2 regions of the Lysinibacillus sp. FSL M8-0337 genome follow, and region 2 is predicted to be linked to the other one. Evidence: riboswitches for the same ligand, from Rfam matches in the RefSeq annotation. Region 2 holds a riboswitch; the other holds the start of a gene.
The links. A riboswitch is a leader RNA that binds a small molecule or an ion and turns the genes downstream of it on or off. The one in region 2 is predicted to bind S-adenosylmethionine.
Positions count from the first base shown of each region.

Region 1: it holds a riboswitch for S-adenosylmethionine, as region 2 does, so the genes downstream of both, metK (methionine adenosyltransferase) here and metA (homoserine O-succinyltransferase) in region 2, are expected to answer to the same signal.

Region 1 is NZ_CP151996.1:3,468,878-3,477,207, reverse strand. Features, by position in the region: gene MKY08_RS16755 (L-lactate permease) at 1-504, opposite strand, end outside; gene MKY08_RS16750 (XRE family transcriptional regulator) at 732-1,292, shown strand; gene MKY08_RS16745 (NUDIX domain-containing protein) at 1,351-1,818, shown strand; gene MKY08_RS16740 (prolyl oligopeptidase family serine peptidase) at 1,802-2,578, shown strand; gene pckA (phosphoenolpyruvate carboxykinase (ATP)) at 2,655-4,241, opposite strand; SAM riboswitch class I at 4,444-4,562, shown strand; gene metK (methionine adenosyltransferase) at 4,820-6,016, shown strand; gene MKY08_RS16725 (gamma carbonic anhydrase family protein) at 6,372-6,884, opposite strand; gene MKY08_RS16720 (alpha/beta hydrolase) at 7,020-7,826, shown strand; gene MKY08_RS16715 (alanine/glycine:cation symporter family protein) at 7,956-8,330, shown strand, end outside.
Region 2 is NZ_CP151996.1:2,153,441-2,161,770, reverse strand. Features, by position in the region: gene MKY08_RS10255 (spore germination protein) at 1-790, shown strand, start outside; gene MKY08_RS10250 (Ger(x)C family spore germination protein) at 812-2,008, shown strand; gene MKY08_RS10245 (hypothetical protein) at 2,015-2,248, shown strand; gene MKY08_RS10240 (endospore germination permease) at 2,273-3,409, shown strand; gene metA (homoserine O-succinyltransferase) at 3,483-4,418, opposite strand; SAM riboswitch class I at 4,520-4,629, opposite strand; gene MKY08_RS10230 (nucleotide excision repair endonuclease) at 4,873-5,244, shown strand; gene panF (sodium/pantothenate symporter) at 5,335-6,780, opposite strand; gene MKY08_RS10220 (YhdT family protein) at 6,780-7,043, opposite strand; gene MKY08_RS10215 (AMP-binding protein) at 7,289-8,330, opposite strand, start outside.

The DNA of each region.
Region 1 (8,330 bases), 1.3 Mb from region 2:
TAATGATGCACCAATAATTGTCCCCATTGCTAACGTGCCCCAAGGTATGATACATAAACTAATTAATGCAATGAAGGAAGATTGTAAGGAATTGAAACCTAGAGCCATTAAAATAGGTGCAATAACAATGACCGCTAGACCAAAGCCGCTAACGGATTCAATTAAAGGAGAGAGCCCCAAGGCCAATAATAATACTTGGTCAATCCGATTATCAGTAGAGGTGGCAATAGAAGAAGCTATTTTTTGGATGGACCCTGATTTTTCCATTAGATGATATAATAATATTCCAAAAAATAAAACATAGGTAACTGGCAATGTTATAAGAAAACTGTTGATAAAAGGTTTAGGCAGTAATGCGATGTTTAGGTGAAAAACAGGAGAAGTAGCAATCACTGTTGTAAGTAGGCAAGCAAAAATGCCAGTGAAAATAGAAGATTTCTTTAAAATAAAAATCATAAATAAAATACTAACAAGAGGGAATAGTGCTAATACGACTTTTAACATAAAACAACACTCCTATACTTGGTTATTCACTATAGTATATTTTATTTTTACTAAAGTGTAAATATCTTATCTTGCATGAAATGATTCAAACATCTTCTAGGTTGGTTGATTGTGATTGATAATGTACAATATCATAGTAGAAGGGCTAACGAAGATAAGTTTTTAATTACATTTCACTATAGTAAAAATAATAGTAGGCGAACAAAGTAGTGAAAGGAGCTTTATTCATGGGATTTGGAAAGCAAGTAAATGTAATGAGGAAGAAAAATAAAATGACATTACAGGAGCTTTCAGCCGCAAGTAATGTGAGTGCCTCAATGCTATCTCAAATTGAAAGAGAGGAAAAAAATCCAACAATACAAGTAGCTTGTCAAATTGCAGAAGCTTTAAATACAACACTTTCAGCTTTATTAGATCAGCAGGAAAAAAGGGAGGTTGTCGTCATAAGAAAAGATGAACGACCCATTTATGTTGATGAAAAATCAGGTTTTCAACGACATTTATTATCACCTTCCGTTCCATCACGAGGTATTGAGTTTGTGTTAAATATTATTCCACCAAACAAAGAATCAGGCATATTTCCCGCGCATAAAGCAGGCGTAAAAGAGTATATTTTTGTTAAAAGCGGAAAGTTACGAGTTGAATTGGGGCATGGTGCTTTTTCTGAAGAATTAGAAGCAGGCGATTCTCTTTTTTTTGAAGCAGATACAGCGCATAGATTTATCAATATGACGAATGACGAATGCCACTATTTTCTTGTGATTGATTCCTCACAGTACATGAAATAATAAGACGAATAACATAATGAATACATTCGTGACAATATAATACGAGGAGTTGAATGGCATGTTTTCATTTCAAGATTTGAATGGATTTCAAGTGGATTTAAGCTTTACAAGAGGGGAGTTTCAAGTTGAACCAAAGCATGTCCTTGTTTTTTTAAAACATAAACAGAAATGGCTATGTACGATTCATAAGCGTCGTGGCGTGGAAGTGCCAGGAGGGAAGGTAGAATCAGGCGAAACATTAGAGCAAGCTGCCATTCGGGAAGTATTTGAAGAGACGGGTGTGCATGTGAAAAATCTTCAATGGTTTGCAGAATATGCTGTTCACGGCGAACTATTGTTTTGTAAAACAGTCTTCACTGCGGAATTTGTCAGTCAGGAGAAGATAAATTTTGATTTGGAAACTTCGGGTATGGTCTGGTTAACTGATGAAGAGTTTGCAAGCCATCCAAATTTAAGCTTCCATATGAAAGATGAAGGCATGCAAAAAATGCTAGAGGAGCTGAAGCGTTTTGACAATCAATGGTGAAATAGTTGAAAAACGTCCATATCCTTCACCGAATCCAGCTATTCGATTAACAGAAATTACGTATCTATCCCTTGGATTGCGTGTCAAAGGCTTGCTAGCAGAGCCTAAAGCAGAAGGTACATATGACGGTTTTTTATATTTGCGTGGAGGTATGCAAAGTATCGGCATGGTAAGACCAGCACGTGTTGCACAATTTGCAGCCCAAGGTTTTATCGTTTTTGCTCCTTATTATCGAGGGAATAGAGGTGGAGAAGGTCGTGATGAGTTTGCAGGTCAAGATCGTTTTGATGCAGTGCATGGGGTAGATGTACTAAAACAATTTTGCAATGATCATATCCATGTGTTTGGATTTTCACGTGGAGGTATTATGGCGCTTTGGACGGCCATTTTAAGAAAGGATATTACATCCGTTGTGACTTGGGCAGGCGTTTCGGATGCCACTGCTACATACTGGGAGAGAACCGATATGCGTCGTATGATGAAACGGATTATTGGTGGGACCCCTAACCGTGTACCAGAAGCCTATGATGCACGCACACCTTTATTTCAAGTCGAAAAGATTACAGCCCCAGTGCTAATTATCCACGGCTATCGGGATGAAAATGTAGATATTGAGCATGCAAGGCAGTTAGCATTTTACTTAGAAGATGCCAATAAGGTGTATGAAACTTGGTATGATCAACGTTTTGCCCACCAATATCCACCAGCACAAAATCGTGAAATGGTTCGTGCATTATGCGAGTGGATGAAGAAACAGTGAAAATTGTTTGAGTGCCTGGCACTAAAAAAAGACACTAAAAAAAGGGAACGAATACATCGTTCCCTTTTTGTATGCATTATTTTAATGGACCACCAAGTTTAGTGATTGCTTCAGAAACATTTGAGAATTTCTTGAAGTTGTCGTTGAATAGACCAGCAAGTTCAGCAGCTTTCACATCGTAAGCAGCTTTGTCTGACCAAGCATCGCGTGGGTTCAGTACTTCTGATGGTACACCTTCAACTGCTGTAGGGATGTTTAAGCCAAATACAGCGTCTTGAATTGTTTCAACATTGTTTAGTTTTCCGTCGATAGCAGCACGTACCATTGAACGAGTATAAGAAAGCTTCATACGGCTACCTGTACCATATTCGCCACCAGTCCAACCAGTGTTTACAAGGAATACTTGTGCGCCATGCTCATCGATTTTTTGACCTAACATTTCTGCATACACAGTTGCTGGAAGTGGAAGGAATGGAGAACCGAAACATGTAGAGAATACTGGTTCTGGCTCTGTTACACCACGTTCAGTACCTGCAAGTTTAGATGTGAAACCACTTAGGAAGTGATACATTGCTTGTTCTTTTGTTAATTTACTGATTGGAGGTAAAACACCAAATGCATCAGCAGTTAAGAAGACGATTGTTTTTGGGTGACCTGCAACAGATGGATCAACGATATTTTCGATATATTGGATTGGATAAGCAACACGTGTATTTTCTGTTAATGAACCATCATCGTAATCGCAAACACGAGTTTCAGGATCTACAGCTACGTTCTCTAGTACAGAACCGAAGCGGATTGCGTTGTAGATTTCAGGTTCTTTTTCAGCAGAAAGGTTAATTGTTTTTGCGTAGCAACCGCCCTCAATGTTAAATACGCCGTTGTCAGACCAACCGTGCTCATCGTCACCGATTAATTTGCGGTCAGGATCAGCCGATAAAGTCGTTTTACCAGTACCAGATAAACCGAAGAATAATGCTACATCACCAGCTTCTCCAACGTTTGCTGAACAGTGCATTGATAGGATACCTTGTTGCGGTAATAGGTAGTTCATAATACCGAAAATCGATTTTTTAATTTCACCAGCATATTCAGTACCACCGATTAGGATGATTTTCTTTTCAAGTGATACAATGATGAATGTTTCAGAAGCTGTACCATCAACAGCTGGATCTGCTTTAAAGTTAGGAGCTGAAATAATTGTGAAATCAGCAACGTGAGAAGCTAATTCTTCTTCAGTTGGACGGATAAATAATTGATGGGCGAAAAGATTGTGCCAAGCATATTCATTGATTACTTGAATACTTAATTGTGAATCTTTGTCAGCACCAGCAAAACCTTTAAATACAAATAATTCGTCACGTTCTTTTAAGTATTTAACTACTTTTACATATAAGTTATCGAACACTTCAGAAGAAATTGGTTGGTTTACTTTACCCCAGTCAATTTTATCTTTTGTGCTTTCTTCTTCTACCGTATATTTATCTTTAGGTGAACGACCAGTGTATTTGCCAGTTTCTGCACGAACTGCGCCATCTACTGTTAACATTGCCTCACCACGAGATGTAGCTTTTTCAGCTAATTGTGGTACTGAAAGTTGAACGTTAATGTTCCCGCCGTTTAATAATTCCTTCAGTTCGTTTGCAATTTCTACTGAATTCATCGATTAAATACCATCCTTTTTTATAGTATTCCCTTGAGTTTGAGGGAGTTTTTCTTAATTTCAAAAATAGTATAACACAATTGCTTTAATAATCTATACTAATTCAAAAATTATTTTCGAGTTTTAAATACTTTTCAACAAAACGACATAAAATAATTGACATTGTTCTACCTTTTCCGTAAGATGAGGAATTGAACGGATACTCTTATCCCGAGCTGGTGGAGGGTCAGGCCCTGTGAAACCCGGCAACCTGCATGAACTATTTCACGACATGCGTTGGTGCCAACCTGATGCAAGGGGATACCCCTTGAACGATAAGAGTGAAAGGTTACGCAGTCATTATTCCTTTCCTCATGTTAAGTACACGTGAGAAAAGGATTTTTTTTATTTTTAAAATGAATGTAAAGGTAAGTATGTGCAATTCTTTCCTTATTATAATGACGGATCTTTCGAAATCCTCATGTTAAAAGCAACAACGGCTTGAGAGTTCAATCCTTTAGGAGCGGACTTGACATGGGTAATGAGTACCGTATTAATTTCGCAAATACTATTTGTAAGAGTAATAGGAGGAAAACCAAATGACAAACCGTCGATTGTTTACATCAGAGAGTGTAACAGAAGGACATCCAGATAAAATTTGTGATCAAATCTCGGATGCTATTTTAGATGCCATTTTAACAGAAGATCCTAATGCCCGTGTAGCGTGTGAAACAACAGTCACAACAGGCTTAGTATTAGTAGCAGGAGAAATTACTACTTCTACTTATGTAGATATTAAAGGCATTGTGCGTGATACAGTAGCAGAAATCGGCTATACACGAGGCAAGTATGGCTTTGATGCTGAAAACTTAGCTGTACTAGTCGCAATCGGAGAGCAATCACCTGATATTGCCCAAGGTGTAGACCAAGCATTAGAAGCACGTGAAGGTTCAATGACAGATGCGGATATTGAAGCGATTGGTGCAGGTGACCAAGGATTAATGTTCGGTTATGCATGTAATGAAACACCTGAATTAATGCCTTTACCAATTAGTTTAGCGCATAAATTGGCTCGTCGTTTAACAGAAGTACGTAAATCAGGTGAATTAGCATATTTACGTCCAGATGGTAAAACGCAAGTAACAATTGAGTATGATGAAAACAATGTCCCTGTTCGTGTTGATACGATCGTTATTTCAACTCAGCATGATGAAGAAGCAACACTTGAACAAATTCAAGCAGATTTAAAAGCATTAGTAATTGCTCCAGTAGTTCCTAGTGAGTTATTAGATGCACAGACTAAATACTTCATCAACCCAACTGGTCGTTTTGTTATTGGTGGTCCAAAAGGAGATGCTGGACTTACTGGTCGTAAAATCATCGTTGATACATACGGTGGTTATGCACGTCATGGTGGTGGTGCATTCTCTGGTAAGGATGCTACGAAAGTGGACCGTTCAGCAGCCTATGCAGCTCGTTATGTAGCGAAAAATATTGTTGCAGCTGGTTTAGCAGAACGTGCAGAAGTACAGCTTGCTTATGCTATCGGTGTAGCGCAGCCGGTATCGATTGCCGTTGATACGTTTGGTACAGGACGAGTAAGTGAAAGTGAAATCGTAAAATGGGTTCGCGAACTTTTCGATCTACGTCCAGCAGGCATCATTAAAATGCTTGATTTACGTCGTCCAATTTATAAACAAACGGCTGCATACGGTCACTTTGGCCGGACAGATTTAAATGTACCTTGGGAAAATACGGACAAGGCAGATGCACTAAGAGAAAAAGCGAGTTTATAATTTGTTTTATCAAGAACATTCGATTTGGTAATGAACAAACGTAAATGTTTTATTGAAAGGGGCTAGCTAGTGGCCCCTTTTTATCTTGCCTTTCGCATTTCTTCTTACTGCTACTAGGTCGGGGAGAAATGCACCTTCTATTTAAATTGTGAAGGCAACTAGTGCTCTCTAATCAAGTGAAAGACTTAAGCGCACTTTACGTAAGTGATTGAAAAAATTCGCTTTCTTCCCGTACGTCTAGCATACAAGATGTACTGTAGGCGGTTGGAAGAAAATTGCGAATTTATTTCATAAAGAGTTGTTTCGTATTTAAACACCTACAACTATGGGGCAATGTGCCCGAATTGAGCAACCATTATTTTTGAAGAGATTTGTAATATTGTCCTTTTTCCGCGTATTCTCTAACGATACGTTCCATATCTTCTTTATCTTCAGCATTTAATTCACGTACAACTTTCGCTGGACGTCCTAATGCTAAACAATTGGGAGGTATGACTTTACCTGGAGGGACAAGACTACCCGCACCGATAAATGCACCTTCTCCTATCTCTGCCCCATCTAACACAATTGATCCCATACCAATTAAGGCATTTTTTCGAATTGTACAGCTATGTAAGGTTACTTGGTGTCCAACTGTTACTTCATCTTCGATTATTAATGGATATTTTGGACTTTGATGTAGACAACAAAGATCTTGGATGCTTACTCGTTTACCAATAATTGTAGGGGATACATCGCCTCGAATCACTGTATTAAACCATATTGTTGTCTCTGCTCCAATCGTTACGTCTCCAGTAACGGTTGCATAGTCAGCAATAAAAACTGATGGATCGATTGTAGGTGTTTTGTCTTTAAAAGGATAAATCATGCTAATCGCCTCTTTTCTTTCTTTGATGTAGTATTATCGTATCAAATACGCAATTTTATGCAAATATAATTTTATAATGGTACGAATATTTCGTTATAATTATTGTGTAACTAATTATTTAGGAGGACTATGTGAATGTGGAAATGGGAAGCTGATGGACAAGCGAAGGCTGTGATTGCTATTGTTCACGGTGCATATGAAAACCACCGTTGGTACGCATGGCTGATTGAAAAACTTAGAATGGAAGGCTTCCACGTAGTCATGGGCGATTTACCGAATCATGGGGCAAATGCGAAACTATCACGTGTCCATGATGAGGACTTTAAAGAATACAACAAGTATACTAGGCATTTAATTGAAAATGCCTTTTCATATAATTTGCCAGTATTTTTAATAGGGCATGGACTAGGAGCAACGTTAATACTGCATACAATGCATAAGAGAAAATATGAATGTGCAGGAATTGTCTTGACCTCACCTTGGCTGCAATTGAACTTACAGCCTGGAAAATTATCGAATGCATTAACGAGCTTAAGTGCTTTGACGGCAAGTGTTAAGATGACACATGATATTACTTTCGACAAGTTATCACGTAGTGTCGAAGGTAGAGATGAAATGAAGGACGAGTTTCCTTTTATGTCTGTCATCTCAGTAAAATGGTATCGTGAGTTACAACAGATGATGCGCAATTTAGTGATTATGCCGAAAGCAGAGTTTCCAAATACCCCTATGCTTATTATGACTGGAGAAAGAGATAGCATTACAGAAACTAGACAAACACGTAATTGGTTACACCAGCAGGAGTTTGCAGAATTCCAATTTAAAGAATGGGCAAAATGCTACCATAATCTGTTCCATGAAATAGAGAGAGATGAGATTTTTTTCTATATCCGTGATTTTATTAATAATGCTTTGCGTAGAATTGGTTATATAATTCGATAGAATGTTTCCCCTCCGAAAAATATTGTTGAATAAGATGTATAGTAACTTAAAAATAATGTTGTAATTTTCAGAAAAATGTAATACTATAATGTCTTAAAGAACGAATATTCATATTTTGGGAGGGGTAAGATGGAAAGTATTGTTAGTTTTCTGAACAGTATTTTATGGGGGCCGTGGTTTATTTATGGTATTTTATTAATCGGTTTATTCTTTTCAATTATTACACGGTTCCTACAAATAAGACATATTAAGGACATGTTTGTCTTAATGTTTAAAGGGGAAAAATCAGAAAAGGGAATTTCTTCTTTCCAAGCAATGTCGATTGCATTATCTGGGCGCGTTGGTACAGGTAACATTGCTGGTACAGCAACTGCCATTGCAATGGGGGGACCTGGTGCTATTTTTTGGATGTGGGCAATTGCCTTCATCGGTGCAGCGACAGCTTATGTGGAGTCAACATTAGCGCAAATATACAAAGAAGAGAAAGAAACAGAATATCGTGGT
Region 2 (8,330 bases):
ACGCCCAGATGTTATTGCCGGTGAATTATTAGAAGGTCGAATTGCAATATTAGTGGATGGCACACCTCTAGTGTTAACCGTCCCTGTCGTATTTACATCCTTTTTACAAGCTGCAGAAGATTATTACCAAAATTGGATTATTAGTTCTCTAATCCGCCTTTTACGTTTTTTTGGTATTTTGCTTGCATTAATTATGCCTTCTTTATACGTGGCTATTACGACCTTTCATCAAGAAATGCTACCGACGCCGATGCTTATTAGTATCGCTTCACAGCGAGAAGGCGTGCCCTTCCCCGCCGTCGTTGAAGCGCTAATTATGGAAGTTGCCTTTGAAATATTGCGTGAGGCAGGTCTACGAATGCCAAGAACGATTGGTCCAGCCGTATCCATTGTTGGTACGTTAGTAATCGGACAAGCTGCCGTAGAAGCGGGCGTAGTATCCGCAGTGATGGTCATTATCGTATCATTAACAGCCATTTGTAGCTTCCTGTTTCCTTCTTACGGCTTATCAAACACGATTCGTGTCCTGCGCTTCCCTCTTATGATATTAGCTGCGATTTTTGGTTTATTTGGGGTGATGTTCGGCATTATGATGATTATTCTTCATTTATGTAGTTTAAGATCTTTTGGTGTTCCCTATATGAGTCCATTCGGGCCATTAATTGTGAAAGATCAAAAAGATGCGATGGTCTTATTCCCACGTAGAAAGTTATTTACAAGACCACGACTCGTTAGTCAACAAAATAATGTCCGAGAACAACAATATTACGAAAAAAGAACTAAACATTAAAGTGCAAATGAGGAATCCATCATGTCAAACAGAAAGATGATTTTGTTATTCTTAATCCTCACTTTAATATTGAGTGGTTGCTGGAGTAAGCGGGAGTTAAACGAATTAGCAATTGTCGTTGCACTAGGCATCGATAAAGTAGACGAGGATTTTGAAGTTTCCATTCAAGTAGTAGACCCGAGTCAAATTTCCTCAAAGCAACCATCTAGTGGCCGCGCACCCGTTGTTACCTACCATGCAAAGGGAAAAAGTGTGTTTGAAGCCATTAGAAGAATGACAACAATAACACCACGGAAACCTTATTTTGCTCATTTGCAAATTGTCGTAATTGGTGAAGAATTAGCAGAAGAGGGCTTAAACGAACCACTAGATTTTATTGCGAGAGATCATGAATTTAGAAACGACTTTGATCTTGTAGTATCTCATAAAACAGCTGCAAAAGAAGTGCTGAATGTATTAACACCTATTGAAAAAATGCCAGCCAATAAATTATTAAATTCGATTAAGGTGTCAGAAAAATCATGGGGTTCAACCTTATCTGTTAGCACAGCTGAATTGCTCAACACCCTTAGTAACAAAGAAAAAAGTGCCGCATTATCAGCAGTTGAGATACACGGAGATTTGCAATTAGGAATTGACCAAACCAATGTAGAAAGAATTAAAACACCTGTTGTTTTAAAATATGCGGGCATCGCTATCTTTAAAGAGGATAAATTAGTGGGGTTATTATCAGAAGATGACAGTATTTACTTTAATTACTTGAATAATAAAATTAAAAGTACAATAGAAGTTCTCGCATGCCCTAAAGGTGGAGAGTTATCAACAGAAATTACAAGTTCATCCTCCAAAATTAAAGGGACTTTCAAAAATGGGACACCGCAAATCACGATTAAAATTGAAGTTACGCAAAATATTGGTGAAGTGAATTGTGCCATTAATTTAACCCAAAACAACACCATTCAACAGATTGATAAAAAGACAGCAAAAAAAATAAAAGAACATACAGAAATAACATTAGCTATCATACAAAAAGATTATAAGCTCGATTTATTAGGCTTTAGCGAAGCACTCCATCGCAGCGATCCGCAAAAGTGGGAAAAGATTCATAAGGAATGGTCAACAATTTATCCTACTGTCCCAGTTACGATAGATGTGCAGGTCACAACCCAAGGATTAGGAACAATTCAAAACTCATTATTGTACAATTCAAAGGAGTAACCCACGATGTTTATTAGCATTACCGTCATACTTATTTCGTTGATTATTGCCTATATTATGATTCCTCCATTATTGAAAAAAGGCGAAAAAAAAACAATATTCGCCTTTTCTATTTTATTGTTTATAGGCGCAACATTAAATATCGCCATTGGTTTAAAAATAAATATCCCTAGCCCATTCAATTTCATTACGTTTATCTTTACACCTATTAGAAAAATATTATTATCATTTTTTCAATAAGAATGACAGAAAGGGTAGTGCATCATGGAAAAACAATTACTTAGTGCAAGACAATTCACAATCATTACCTTTCTCCATTCTATTGGGACGGCCATATTAATTGTGCCAGCGAGCATTACGAAGCAGCTTCATCAAGATGCATGGATTGGCGCAACTATTGGCGTCTTATTAAGCTTTTTAATCGTAAAATTGTATACAAGCCTTGGAAATCAAACACCGCATCTCACGTTTGTTGAAGCAAATGGAAAAATTTTAGGTAAATTTCTTGGAACTTTGACCTCTCTAGGGTTTATCACTCTCGCATTTTTTTCGGCTAGTGAATTATTATACTTTATTGGCATCTTTATGCAAACAGAAGTAATGCCCGAGACACCTACTTTGTCCTTTGCTGTATTATTTACCATTATTCTTGTTTTTGCATCGTTTCTAGGCATTGAAGTGTTTGCACGGTCTGCAGAAATACTATTTCCCATATTTTTATTTATATTTCTTGTATTTCTTGTTTGTATTTCGCCACAAATTAATATCGAAAATATTCAACCCGTTTTTGAAACAAAGACACCATCATTAATTACGGGTATCCTTAAATTTATGAGTATTTTTTCATTCCCGCTCGTTATGTTACTTATGATTTTCCCCTCTGCTGTCAATATCTCGAAAGCCGCACAAAAGGGATTTTATTTCGGCACGATTTGCGGAGGAATTGTCTTAATAATCATTATAGCCCTATCAACACTCGTTATTGGCCCAACGAATACTTCCATTGAGACATTTCCTAGCTATGCACTGGCTCAACGGATTTCTATAGGCAATTTTTTTCAACGTGTTGAAGTTGTTATGGCTGTCATGTGGATTATCTCCATCTATATTCGAACTTTTCTCTATTTTTATGCATCTGCAATAGGTATAGCACAAATACTAAATATTAAAGATCCCCGACCATTGATTTTGCCATTAGGAATGTGCATGATTGCGCTGTCTCAAATTGTTCATCCGAATATTGTGCATTCTAATAATTACAATCAAAAAATTTGGCCGCTGTATTCAGGCTTATTCACTGTCTTGTTAGCCCTATTATTACTAGTCATTGCAAAAATGCGAAAGATTAAAGGCAAAACAGCAACTGACCAAAATACATTAAACTCAAGTGAAACACCGTAAAAAAAATCCAATTTCTCTCTATTGAGAAATTGGATTTTTTAGATCTTCACAAAAGCAAATGGTAAACAACCAATTAGATATGGTATTCAATTTCATCAACAAAATCCCATTCATACGGCGTTTCTTGATAAACATAGTAGTTTAGCCAGTTGGAGAATAATAAATGGGTATGTGCTCGCCATGTATTAATAGGTTCTTTAGATGGGTCATCATGCGGGAAATAGTTAACAGGCACTGCAATATCAATTCCTTTTGCCACATCGCGACTGTATTCATCGGCTAATGTTGTCGCATCGTATTCTAAATGTCCAGTAATCATAATATTTTTATTATCTTTTGATTGCACGATAAAAACGCCTGCATCTTCTGAATAAGATAGTAACCGTAATTCCGGGTGATTGCGTACTTCATCGATTGAAACAGAAGTGTACCTAGAATGTGGTGCTGTAAATAAATCACTAAATCCTCTTACTAAATCGACCGTTAAATCCGTAATCACATGTGAATATACACCCGAACACTTTTCTGGTAATTCAAATTTTCCGATTCCATAATGATGATATAAGGCAGCCTGTGCACCCCAACAGATATGCAAGACAGACGTGACATTCTTAGCAGACCAATCCATTATCTCCGAGATTTCTTCCCAATAATTCACTTCTTCAAATGCCATTTTTTCCACTGGTGCACCCGTAATGATCATCCCGTCAAAGCGACGATGACGTATCTCATTAAATGTTGAATAAAAGAGTTGTAAATGCGATTTACTAACATTTTTAGACTCGTGTGTTGCTGTATTTAAAAATGTTATATTGACTTGTAACGGCGTATTACCAAGTAATCGAAGTAATTGTAATTCTGTTTTCTCTTTTTCCGGCATTAAATTAAATATTAAAATATTTAACGGACGAATTTGTTGTGTTTTGGCACGGTCTTCTTCCATGACGAATATTTTTTCCTCACGTAAATGTTCTCCAGCTGGTAAGTTTTTCGGAATATTAATTGGCATATTGTAGTCCCCTTTTCTTTTATTTTTTTCTCTCTATGTAAAATTAAAAAATCCCCCTCATTCCATAAGAGCAAGAATGAGAAGGATAATTATCACGTTCACTCTTATCTCTCAAAGGAAAAATCCTTTGGTGGAATTAGCACCTTTCTAACAATGTTAGAGGTTGCTGAAGCGTCATAGGGCCAAATCCCTCAGCTTCTCTTGATAAGATTATTCAATTAAAAAGAATTGTATCATGAACAATTAAGAATTTCAATAATACATAGAATATTTTGTATTTAAACGAATGGAAGCTTATGAATTGTTAAACACTACTATCAAGTTATATTTTTGTCAGCCAGTGCCAATTCCAAAAGGCATATACGAAAATTAATGGAACCAATAAATCGTAATGGCAATCATAGAGGTATTATGTTAACATATACCTTTAGTAACAGAGAGGAACGTGAATATTTTGATTAAAATTGAACTCCCAAAACCAGACTTAGTAATCCGTCAACGTGAGCAAGTATTAAAACCAGGGGATGTAGAAATTACGCCTTTTCACGGTTTTATTGATTTCCATAAAATCACTCGCGAAAAAGGTGGCATTTTCTTATTTTATAACGAAAAAAATGAACTATTATTTGTAGGGAAAGCACGTAAAATTCGCCAACGTATTAAAAAGCATTTTGAAGATAATGTATCACCAATGAAAAAATACCGTGATGAAATTTTCAAAATCGAAGTGTATGAAATTGATGATCCAATGGAACGTGAAATTTACGAAACATATGCGATTAACACATTCCGTGCAAAATATAATCTAGATAAAGTATTTTATTAAGATTCAAACCGTTAGCACATGCTAACGGTTTTTCTATACTATAGCGGCAAAATGAAAAACCCCAAGCGTTGTCACTCGAGGTTTTCATCATTAGATAAATAGTTTTTCATCTTTAAATTTATGAGCTGTTAGCCAACTGACGATAACAAAGATAATCAATGAAGCTACGATAGGGATAGTCACCGTATGCATACCAAATATCGTCGGATAAAAGCGATCAATCATAATATATAACGTCATGCCCGTAATCATGGACGCAATCGCCCCGTATTTATTGGCCTTTTGCCAATACAACCCTAGGACAACTGACCAAATAAAGACCGCTTCTAAGCCGCCAAATGCAAATAAATTGAGCCAAACTAGTAAATCTGGCGGATTTAACGCAAATACAACGACTGCTAAACCAATCACTGTTGTTACCACGAAGCTAGCACGCTTGATTTCTCTATCATTGGCAGTGGGCTTGATATAATTCAAATAAATATCCTTTACCACTGTTGAACTAACTAGCATCAGCAACGCATTCACGGTAGACATCGTCGCTGCCATCGGTGCTGCTAACACAATGCCCGCTAAAAACGGCGGCAACACTTTTAACGTAAGCAACGGCATTACCTTATCGCCAATTTCAATGCCAGGGATTACTGGACGGGCTAATACACCAATCAAGTGCATCCCGAACATAATTGTCCCAATAGCAATTGTGCCAATAATTATCGCTAAATGCATGCTTTTGGAATCTTTATAGCTCATGGCGCGGACGGCTATTTGAGGGAGCCCTACCACACCAATGCCGATTAAAATCCAAAATGTTGAGACGTACAATGGTGTCAGTTCCCCTTCAGCACCAAATGGTGACACTAGGTTTGGATTTTCTGCAACAAGGGACGTCATAATTTGGTCGATGCCACCACCGGCAACGATTGTCCCAATCAGTAAAATTACAGTACCAATCACCATAATGGAACCTTGAACCGTATCCGTTAACGCTACAGCACGGAATCCTCCGATAATCACATAAATTAATACTGAAACAGCAAAAATAAAGAGTGCTGCTGTATAGTCAAGACCGGTTAATGATTCAATTAAGCGCGCGCCCCCGACCCATTGTGCCATCATCGCAGAAAATAAAAAGACAATAATACTTATCGCTGACAATATAACAATGACATGGCTTTTGTAGCGTTCACGTAAAAAATCAATTAATGTAATCGCTTGATAGCGGCGAGCAATAATAGCAAATTTCTTGCCTAGTATCATCAGTACAAAATAGCCTGCGGGCAGTTGAGCCATCGCTAACAAGACCCATCCAAGTCCTTTATTATAAGCAACACCAGGTCCACCGATAAAACTACTTGCACTACCATAAGTGGCAATCATCGTCATTGCTAGGATAAAGCCACCCATTTCACGACCGCCAAGAAAATATTCCTGTAAAAATGAATTCGATGAACGAACATGCTTATTCGCCCATATGCCAATCCCAAAAATAATAATTAAAAAAACAAGAAGCGGAAAAATAACTTGCCAATGCATTATTCATCCACCTCCCCGTCATCAAATGGTACCTCTTTAAAAAAGAGCTTTAAGACGAGCCAGATTAATACAATCATAAAACCTGTTCCAGCGATGCAACTATAGAAAAACCAAGCTGGGAAACCCAATACATACGAATACGTTGTTGGATCCCCCGAACCTAGACCATAGGCAAAGCCGTACCAAATCGCAAAGTTGACAAATACAAGCCCAATGCCAATAAGCGCCTCACGATGCGCAATTTTAAAGCGTTGATCTTTCAAAATAGAATCCCCCTAACCTACTCTATTTTACTGTGATGTAGGACTAATGGGAAGCATTGTGAGAAAAGTAGATAAAAAAAGCGAAAGTTAGCGAACAATACCTATCAAATGGGTATCTTACAAGGCTCCAATCCGAATACGCTTTCTGCCTTTTCGGGCGATTTTTGTGATTTTTGTGGCGATTTCCCCCTTCTTATTGGCGGTTTCGGAGTCTTTCGTGGCGATTTCACACACCTTACCAATCTTCAAGAGCTTTTTAATTGCAATTGAAGCGCTTTTTTATCAATTTTCCCAACAATCGTTTTTGGTAATTCATCAATCATAATAATTTTTTTCGGGATTTTATAGTGTCCTAAATGGCTTCGACATAGGTTTTCTACTTCGTCTACTACAGTATCTGACTGATTATGGCAAACAATAAATGCCGTGACAATTTCCCCCCAGTAGTTATCTGGTGCTCCGATGACTGCCGCTTCTTTTACGAGCTGATGACGAAGTATGCATTGCTCCACTTCTTGCGGATAGACGTTCTCCCCGCCACTAATAATCATGTCTTTCCTACGACCGACGATATAAAAATACCCTTCTTCATCCATTGTCGCTAAATCACCAGTCCTTAACCAGCCATCTCGTATCGTATTGTCCGTTTCCTGCTGATTATTCCAATAAAATTGAAACATATGCTTGCCTCTAACGAACAGTTCGCCTACTTCATGGGCAGCGCAGCTTTCACCCGCTTGATTAATAATTTTCGCCTCATTAAATTGCATACTTTTACCCACTGCCCCCTTTTTGACATAGGCTTCTTCACGTGAGATATAAAAATTGTTCGGTCCAGCCTCTGTTAAGCCATAACCTTCTTTAAAAAAAAGTCCCTTTTTAAAAAACGCATCATATATCGGAAGAGGGCACGGTGCGCCGCCAGATAAAAACACCTTGACAGTGGGAAAACTACTTTTGTGAAAATAGTTTGTCGTTATCATGGCTTGATACATCGTTGGGACAAAAAGCGAAATCGTTGTCTTATAGAAATTAATTGCTTTGAGTGCTGTTTCCGCTTCAAACTTATCACCGATAACAACGGTCCCCCCCGCCATTAACAATGGAATGGATAGTGCGTTAAGCCCACCCGTATGAAACATGGGCATATAGTTTAACGTACAATCATCTTCACATAACCCCCAACTAATAATTGTATTAATTGCATTCCAATTTACAGAATTGAAAGACAACACTACCCCCTTTGCTTTGCCAGTTGTGCCACCTGTGTAAATCATTAGCCAAGGT